One region of the Pantoea sp. X-Soil-ISGK-355 genome, then DNA from elsewhere that is predicted to be linked to it. Evidence: predicted binding sites of a transcription regulator. Region 1 holds the regulator's gene; the other holds the start of a gene.
What was found. Region 1 encodes PurR, which represses purine synthesis genes. Its sites were predicted from a motif close to CANGCAAACGTTTGCNTG; they were not measured.
Positions count from the first base shown of each region.

Region 2: the regulator PurR is predicted to act here: its motif matches at 2,372-2,389, upstream of purM (phosphoribosylformylglycinamidine cyclo-ligase).

Region 1 is NZ_AP035971.1:1,831,656-1,836,456, forward strand. It holds gene punC (purine nucleoside transporter PunC) at 1-588, opposite strand, end outside; gene punR (DNA-binding transcriptional activator PunR) at 696-1,601, shown strand; gene purR (HTH-type transcriptional repressor PurR) at 1,598-2,623, opposite strand; gene cydH (cytochrome bd-I oxidase subunit CydH) at 2,905-2,994, shown strand; gene AC6I8J_RS08450 (C40 family peptidase) at 3,042-3,851, opposite strand; gene AC6I8J_RS08455 (Grx4 family monothiol glutaredoxin) at 4,216-4,551, shown strand; gene rnt (ribonuclease T) at 4,595-4,801, opposite strand, start outside.
Region 2 is NZ_AP035971.1:3,024,518-3,029,318, reverse strand. It holds gene pstB (phosphate ABC transporter ATP-binding protein PstB) at 1-345, shown strand, start outside; gene purN (phosphoribosylglycinamide formyltransferase) at 633-1,271, opposite strand; gene purM (phosphoribosylformylglycinamidine cyclo-ligase) at 1,268-2,308, opposite strand; gene upp (uracil phosphoribosyltransferase) at 2,539-3,165, shown strand; gene uraA (uracil permease) at 3,310-4,593, shown strand; gene hda (DnaA inactivator Hda) at 4,701-4,801, shown strand, end outside.

The DNA.
Region 1 (4,801 bases):
AAAGCCGGGCTGTGCTCCTTTTTCGCGTGCTTCCGGGCGTACTGTGGGCAGACGCAGGGTGGTCAGAATCAACGCCACCGCAATCAGTGTCAGCACCAGAAAAATCGAACGCCAGTGGAAGTGACCGATCAGCCAGGCACCCAGCAACGGGGCCAGCGCCGGGGAGAGCGCAACCAGCGGCATAATCGTTGCAAAGACTTTGTTGGCGCGCGCGGCGGGGTAGCGATCCACCACCAATGCCTGCCAGCTCACGGCGGCAGCACAGACGCCAATGGCCTGCACAAAGCGCAGCGCCAGCATCAGAGTAATATCATTCACCCACAGCATGCCCGCACAGCCGACGCCAAACAGGGTCAGTCCGGCCAGCAGCACCGGCTTACGGCCGATGCGGTCGGAGAGCGGTCCCCAGAAAAGCTGACCCACGGCAAAGCCTCCCAGAAAGAGGCTCATACTGGCGCTAATCAGGCCGGGCGAGGTATTAAAGGTGTGCTGCATCGCACCAAAGGCGGGCAGATACATGTCAGTGGCTAAAAATCCGAGCATGCTCAGCAGGGCAAGATAGGGCATAAATCCTTTATTCGACAGCATCTCATTCTCATTTTTGCAGGATAAACGCGGCAGAGTGTAAAAGGTGCGTTTGCCGCTGTGAAACGGTAATATTTGCCGGTTGCTGTTAAAATTTTTGAAGGCAGATTATGTGGTCAGAATATGCATTAGAGGTCGTTGACGCGGTTGCCCGAGGGGGCAGCTTCAGCGCAGCCGCGCAGGAGCTGCATCGGGTACCTTCTGCCATCAGCTATACAGTGCGTCAGCTGGAAAACTGGCTGGCGGTGCCGCTGTTCGAACGCCAGCATCGTGAAGTGGTGCTGACGCCAGCAGGCGAACATTTTGTCCGGGAAGGGCGCAGCGTCATCAAAAAAATGCTTGCTACACGGCGGCAGTGTCAGCAGCTGGCCAATGGCTGGCGCGGGCAGCTCAGCATTGCCGTTGACCGTATCGCCAAACCTCAGCGCACCCGGCAGCTGGTCAAAGATTTCTATCGCCACTTCCCCGATATGGAGCTGATCATCAGCTATGAAGTTTTTAATGGTGTCTGGGATGCGCTGGCCGATGGCCGGGTAGAAGTTGCGATTGGGGCCACCCAGGCAATTCCGGTGGGCGGACGGTTTGCGTTTCGCGATATGGGTACGCTCAACTGGCGCTGCGTGGTCGCGCCCGATCATCCGCTGACGCAGGCGAGCCAGATAGATGACGACACGCTGCGTAGCTGGCCGTCCCTGGTGCTGGAAGATACATCACGCGCACTGCCGCGTCGTATGACATGGACGCTGGATAACCAGCGCAGGCTGGTGGTGCCGGAGTGGCAAACCGGACTGGAATGCGTGCAGGCGGGCTTGTGCGTGGCGATGGTGCCGGGGCATCTGGCCAGGCCACTGCTCGACAGTGGCGAGCTGGTGGAGCTAACGCTTCCGGTAGCATTTCCGGACAGCCCCTGCTGCGTTAGCTGGGCCGAGGATCGCGCATCACCGGCGACAGGCTGGTTGCTCAGCTATCTGGGTGATGCGCAAACGCTTAATCAGGAGTGGTTAAGCGAGGATTAGCGGCGATAGTCGCGGAACGGACCATCGGTCACTGAACGGCGCTCAATCAGCGTCGGATGGACTTCAATCGTTTGTGACACTTCGCGCTTACTGGTGATGCGGTCGAGCAGCATATCCAGCGCCTTCTCACCCAACTGGGCTTTAGGCTGATGCACCGTGGTCAGGGCAGGGGCGAAATAGCGTGCGTTGCGCACATTGTCATAACCGATTACCGAAATATCCTGCGGCACGCGCAGACCCATCTCGTCGGCGGCGCAAATGGCCCCCATCGCCATGATGTCGCCGCCGCAGAAGACGGCGGTCGGGCGCTGCTTTTGCGACAGGATCTGCTGCATCGCCTGATAACCCGACTCTGGCTCAAAGTCACCCTGCACAATCCATTCCGCGCGCGGCTGAATTCCCGCTTCTTCCAGTGCCTTCAGGAAACCGGCATGGCGTCCGCCGCCGGTATTGCGCTCCATCTGACCCGGAATGGCACCGATATCGCGGTGTCCGCGTTCAATCAGATAGCGTCCCGCCAGATAGCCGCCCTGGAAGGCATTATCGAGAACCGTATCGGTAAAGTCGGCGCGCGATTCGCCCCAGTCCATCACCACCATCGGGATATTGCGGTTCTCTTCCAGCATCTGCAGCAGATCGTCCGGATACTCAGAGCACATCACCAGCAGGCCATCGACACGCTTCTGCGCCATCATGCTGAGGTAGGCGCGCTGTTTTTGCAGGTCGTTATGCGCATTACCCAGAATCAGCGTATAGCCTTTATCAAAACAGTGATTTTCAACCGCCTCAATAATTTCAGCGAAATAGGGCGCTTCGCTGGAGGTGGCAAGCAGACCCAGCGTCTTGGTGTGGTTTACTTTCAGACTGCGTGCTACAGCGCTCGGCGAGTAGTGCAATTCTTTAATTGCCTGCCAGACCGCCTCGCGCGTCTCTTCAGCGACAAAGCGGGTTTTATTGATGACGTGCGAAACGGTGGTCGTTGAGACGCCAGCGCGTTTCGCCACATCTTTAATTGTTGCCATGAAAATCGGACTCCAGTGCTTACCTAACTCTATGATAAGCGTAATGTTAAACGTTTGCGTCTGCTCAGGGTTTTTTCCGCAAAAATGCGGCTTTTCTGGCCGGTAAACAGGCTTCTGGCGGAGAAAAAACGCCTCAAAAGATGCGCAAACGGAATCAGGGTTGCACGCGTTGCGCAACAAAGGCGAGATTCTAACAAGGCTGAACGGATAAAACGAGATTTTTACCGGACCCTGTGGGAAAATGCCATATCCCTACAAAGTGTGTGACTAAGGAGCAAACAATGAGTACCGATCTTAAACTGGCGTTAATGACCACTGTCGGCTGTCTGCTGATGATTGTGGCTTTCAGTTTTACCGCCATTCTGCACTAATAAAAAAAGCCGGGATAATCCCGGCTTTTTTCGGACTGTAGTGCTGCTCAGCGAATGGTTTTCGGCGTCATCACCCGACGGGCACCAATATAGTGGCGCTGCCAGTAATCTTCGCCTAATGCACTGATCTGAATATCTTTGCCGGTACGTGGCGACTGAATAAACTTGCCATCGCCCAGGTAAACGCCGACGTGGTCCGCCGTACCGCGACCGTTAATGCGGAAGAAGACCAGATCGCCTTTCTCCAGCGATTCACGCTTAATCGGTGCTGCGTCACGCAGGTGATACATCTCGTTAGCGGTACGCGGGATCTTAAACTTCACCAGATCTTTATAGGCATACCAGACCAGACCGCTGCAATCGAAACCAGTATGTGGTGAGGTGCCGCCCCACTGATACGGTTTACCCAGCTGTCCCATCAGCTTCGTCATCGCGGTTTCTCGCGCTTTCTGGTAGCGCTGACGGTGTGATTTGCTCATTTTAATCGTGCCAGGTTCGCTGGTGGTGACCTCAGCGGTTTTCAGCAGGCGCTGATGACCATAGCGTTTTTTTTCTTTATTTTTTTCTTTGCTTTTGCTGATACGGGCGGTTTTAAGCGAGGTCTTCTTAGCAGGCGTCTGTTTAGCAGTGAGTTCGACTTTTTTCTGTTTTTTCGTTTTGAGTTTTTGAACAGGGCTGAGGCGAGTTTTTTTGGTCACCGTTTTTACCTGGCGACGCTTGCGGCGCTCATCATCGCGCGCACTCTTTTTTTCTGCTTTATGCGTACTGACGTTCACCGGCGTGTGCGGGGAAGCAGCAGCGACGTTGAAAAACAGTTGCGCAAAGGCCAGCATGAAAAGCGTAATGATTAAACGCATAGTCCGTTGATTAGTTAAGTTGTCAGGGCCACTACGCACCGCGACAAAGTTGAGATTAATCTGATCCAGGATCAGTGCCCAGGCCATTCTAGTCCAGTTCTTTTAAAAACTGTAATGCCTTTTAATATTAATCTTTGCAACCCATGCAATCGCGCTGAAAATGAACATTTTCAGCATCTTATCTCAACGAAATTATTACGAATTATTAAACTGTTACCAGCTGTTAATAATCAGGCATTCAGGCGTCCCGAGGCGGAACTTAACAATGATGGCGATTTAATCGGACAGCGGTAAAATCTCGTTTTCAGTCACGCTGCGAAGTCGCTACAATAAACAAACACGAAGTAACGAATTAAGGAAGGCAATTATGAGTACTGTAGAAAAAATTCAGCGCCAGATCGCAGAAAACCCGATCCTGCTGTACATGAAAGGTTCCCCGAAACTGCCAAGCTGCGGTTTCTCTGCACAGGCGGTGCAGGCGCTGTCAGCCTGCGGTGAGCGTTTTGCTTACGTGGATATTCTGCAGAACCCGGACATTCGTGCCGAGATGCCGAAATTCGCTAACTGGCCGACCTTTCCGCAGCTGTGGGTCGATGGTGAGCTGGTTGGTGGATGCGATATCATCGTTGAGATGTTACAACGTGGTGAGCTGCAGACACTGATCAAAGAGACTGCAGAAAAGTTTAAAGAAGCAGAATAAAAAAAGGCCGACATCATGTCGGCCTTTTTCATTGTGGCATCCCTTATGCGGAGGCGCAGGCGTCTGCGTCGCCCTCGGCGAAGGGCAGTGGCCAGCCGCCTAACCGTTTCCAGCGGTTTACCAGCTCGCAGAACAGTGTCGCTGTCTGCTGAGTGTCATAGAGCGCAGAATGCGCCTGCGTACTGTCAAACTCCATTCCCGCCGCAATACAGGCTTTCGCCAGCACCGTCTGACCCAGCACCAGTCCGCT
Region 2 (4,801 bases), 1.2 Mb from region 1:
AAAGACCAGCTGTCACAGAATGCGCTGACGCTCTCCACCGGACAGCAGCAGCGGCTGGTGATTGCCCGCGCCATCGCGATTGAGCCGGAAGTGCTGCTGCTGGATGAGCCGACTTCCGCGCTGGATCCGATTTCTACACTGGTGATTGAAGAGTTGATGACCACGCTCAAGCAGCATTTCACGCTGGTGCTGGTAACGCACAACATGCAGCAGGCGTCGCGCGTGTCAGATTACACCGCGTTTATGCATCAGGGCGCGTTAGTGGAGTTTGATGAGACCGACCGGATTTTCACCGCGCCGAAGCAGCGACGGACCGAAGATTACATTACGGGGCGTTACGGCTGAGCCAGCAACGGGAGCAGAGCAGGTTTTTGTGTCAGACGGCTCATAGGCTTAAAGCGATGGGAGCCAATGCCCGTAGTAAAGCATCGCGGGCCATGGACAAAAACGCCGGGTGCGTTTTTGAACAACGCAAAACGTTGGGCCGGCTTCGGGCGCACCTCAGGTATGAGGTGCGTAATCGCCCGTGCTGAGCTGCCATGGATGGCATTTTTTGCGTCTTTACGGAGGGCATAGGCTTCCTGAGCCTTTACTCTGCCAGTACTTCATAAGAAGCCCTGGCTTCCAGTGCATCAACCGTTAGCATAACCCTGCGGCGGCAGCGGTTCGCCATCCAGCCAGGCCTTGCCGTCACGCATCGCCAGACGACCCTCAACAAACCAGCCGATTACCATCGGATAGATGGCATGCTCCTGATGCTGCACCCGCTCCGTAATCTCCGCTTCGCTGTCGCCGGGAAAAACCGGGACTTTTGCCTGCAGGATCACCGGACCGCCATCCAGCTCGTCAGTGACGAAATGCACGGAGGTGCCATGTTCGCTGTCGCCGTTTTCCAGTGCCTGACGGTGCGTATGCAGACCCGGATATTTCGGCAGCAGGGAAGGGTGGATATTCAGCAGTCGATCGTGAAAATGCGCCACAAATGCGCTGCTGAGAATGCGCATATAACCCGCCAGCACAATCAGATCCGGACGGTAGGCTTCGATTTCAGCGATGAGCTGACGATCAAAAGCTTCGCGGTCAGCGAAGTCGCTGGCGGCAAGCGCGTGGGCGGGGATCCCCGCCTCCTGTGCCCGCGTCAGGCCATAAGCGGCGGCACGGTTGCTGAACACGGCAGCGACACTGCCGTGAATCCGCCCGCTCTCACAGGCGTCAAGGATGGACTGAAGGTTACTTCCGTTACCGGAAATCAGTACAACCAGCTTCTTCATCCGTTGATGACCACACGCTCTTCTGCATCAGACGCTTTAATCACGCCGAGCTTCCAGGCTTTCTCGCCCGCGGCCTGCATCAGCGCAATCGCGTTGTCCGCATCTGTCGGGCTCAGTGCGATGATCATGCCCACGCCGCAGTTAAAGGTGCGGTACATCTCGAAGCGGCTGACGTTGCCCGCCTGCTGTAACCAGCTGAAGACCGCCGGCCACTGCCAGCTCTTCTCGTCGATCACGGCCTGGGTGTTGTCGGGCAGCACGCGCGGAATATTCTCCCAGAAGCCACCGCCGGTCAGGTGCGCGATAGCGTGCACATCGACCTGCTCAATCAGGCTCAGGATATTTTTCACGTAGATGCGGGTCGGTTCCAGCAGATGATCGGCCAGCGGTTTACCTTCCAGCTGTTCAGCCAGCGGATCGATATTGCTGACTTCCAGAATCTTACGCACCAGCGAATAGCCGTTAGAGTGCGGGCCGCTGGAGCCGAGGGCGATCAGCACGTCGCCATCCTGCACCTTACTGCCATCGATAATTTCTGACTTTTCCACCACGCCGACACAGAAACCGGCCACGTCGTAATCTTCGCCGTGATACATGCCTGGCATCTCAGCGGTTTCACCGCCAACCAGCGCACAACCCGACTGCAGACACCCTTCGGCGATGCCGGTGATCACCGCAGAGGCGGTATCCACATCCAGTTTGCCAGTGGCGTAGTAGTCGAGAAAGAAGAGCGGCTCGGCGCCCTGAACCACCAGGTCGTTGACGCACATCGCGACCAGGTCAACGCCAATGGCATCGTGACGTTTAAGATCCATCGCCAGACGCAGCTTGGTGCCAACGCCATCGGTGCCGGAGACCAGCACGGGTTCACGGTATTTTTGCGGCAGCGCGCAAAGCGCACCAAAACCGCCCAGTCCACCCATCACTTCCGGGCGACGCGTCTTTTTCACTACGCCTTTAATACGGTCAACCAGAGCGTTACCAGCATCAATATCAACACCGGCGTCTTTGTAACTGAGAGAGGTTTTGTCGGTCACTGCGAGGTCCCCACGCGAGTTGCGGTTGGTGGTTTAAAATAAAGCGCGGCAATTCTATCAGTGCAGGCAAACGTTTGCGAGTCCGGCATTGCGCATCAGGCGATTTTCATTAATCCTCTATTTGTCCCGGTAAAACCCGTGGCTTTGCGCAAGAGCAGGTGGCGCAGCGCGCAAAAGGCGGTATAATCCCGCGATTTTTTTTTAGCTCAACTCATTCCGGGAGAACACCAATGAAGATCGTGGAAGTCAGACACCCGCTGGTCAAACATAAACTGGGCCTGATGCGTGAGCATGATATCAGTACAAAGCGTTTTCGCGAGCTGGCCTCTGAAGTGGGCAGCCTGCTGACCTACGAAGCGACCGCCGATCTGGAAACAGAGCGCGTCACCATTGAGGGCTGGAACGGCCCGGTAGAGATCGATCAGATTAAAGGCAAAAAAATCACGGTGGTTCCGATCCTGCGTGCCGGCCTGGGCATGATGGAAGGGGTGCTTGAACACGTTCCCAGCGCCCGTATCAGCGTGGTGGGTGTTTACCGTGATGAAGAGACGCTGGAGCCGGTTCCTTATTTCCAGAAGCTGGTCTCTAACATTGAAGAGCGCCTGGCGCTGGTGGTCGACCCGATGCTGGCGACCGGTGGCTCTATGATCGCCACCATCGACCTGCTGAAGAAAGCGGGCTGCACCAGCATCAAAGTGCTGGTTCTGGTTGCCGCACCAGAGGGGATTGCCGCCCTGGAGAAAGCGCATCCTGACGTCGAGCTTTACACCGCGTCAGTGGATCAGGGACTGAACGAAAAGGGTTACATCATTCCCGGGCTCGGCGATGCCGGGGACAAGATTTTCGGAACCAAATAAATCGCACAGCCGACCAGAGAGTCGGCTTTTTTTTGGCAAAAAAACTCCCCGAATGAATTCGGTCTGCCGCAAGGCGCATCGGCATCACTGCTGCTGTGCCAGAGGCGCGAAACCCCGGGGATAAAAAACATAAGGGGATAAATGATGACTCGTCGCGCCATTGGCGTCAGTGAACGGCCGCCGTTACTGCAAACCATTCCACTCAGCCTGCAACACCTGTTTGCCATGTTTGGTGCCACGGTACTGGTGCCGATTCTGTTCCACATTAACCCGGCGACGGTGCTGTTGTTTAACGGCGTCGGCACACTGATTTATCTCTTTATCTGTAAAGGCAAAATTCCCGCCTATCTTGGTTCCAGTTTTGCCTTTATCTCGCCGGTGCTGCTGCTGTTGCCACTGGGTTATGAGGTCGCGCTGGGCGGATTTATCCTGTGCGGCGTGCTGTTCTGTCTCGTGGCGCTGATTGTGAAACGCGCGGGTACCGGCTGGCTCGACGTGATGTTCCCCCCGGCGGCCATGGGCGCGATTGTGGCCGTCATTGGTCTGGAGCTGGCGGGTGTCGCCGCCAATATGGCTGGCCTGCTGCCCGCTGAAGGCAGTGCGCCCGACAGCAAAACCGTGCTGATTTCGCTGGTCACGCTGGCGGTAACGGTATTCGGTTCAGTGCTGTTCCGCGGTTTCCTGGCAATCATCCCGATTCTGGTCGGCGTCGTGGCGGGGTATCTGCTCTCTGCCTTTATGGGCATCGTTGACTGGAGTGGCGTGATCAAAGCCCCCTGGTTTGCCCTGCCAACCTTCTATACACCGCGCTTTGAGTGGGTGGCGATGCTGACGATTCTGCCCGCGGCGCTGGTCGTGATTGCCGAGCATATCGGTCATCTGGTTGTCACCGCCAACATCGTGAAGAAAGATTTGATTCGCGACCCTGGCCTGCATCGTTCGATGTTCGCCAACGGCTTATCCACCGTTATTTCAGGCTTCTTTGGTTCGACGCCAAATACCACCTACGGTGAAAACATCGGGGTGATGGCGATTACCCGCGTCTATAGCACCTGGGTGATTGGCGGCGCGGCGATTCTGGCGATTCTGCTCTCCTGCGTCGGCAAACTGGCGGCGATGATCCAGGCGATTCCGGTTCCGGTCATGGGCGGCGTGTCGCTGCTGCTCTATGGCGTGATTGGCGCATCCGGTATCCGCGTGTTGATCGAATCCAAAGTCGATTACAACAAAGCGCAGAACCTGATCCTGACCTCGGTGATCCTGATCATCGGCGTCAGCGGAGCGAAGGTGCATATCGGCGCAGCAGAGCTAAAAGGCATGGCACTGGCGACGATCGTGGGTGTCGGCCTGGCGCTGATCTTCCGTGTGATCTCGCTGTTACGTCCGGAAGAAGTGGTGCTGGAGGCTGAGGAACCACGCGAGCATTGATCGCAGCGCGCCTGACAGGATCGGGGCAGGGACGCCCCATTCATCTCTTTCTGAAAACTGTGTTAGACTTCCCCCGATTTTTTGCTTGTTCTCTTGCTGAGGTGCTTCTGAACACGCCGGCACAATTGTCATTGCCACTCTATTTACCCGACGATGAAACCTTTTCCAGCTTCTGGCCGGGGGAAAACCCGTCGCTGATTGCCGCACT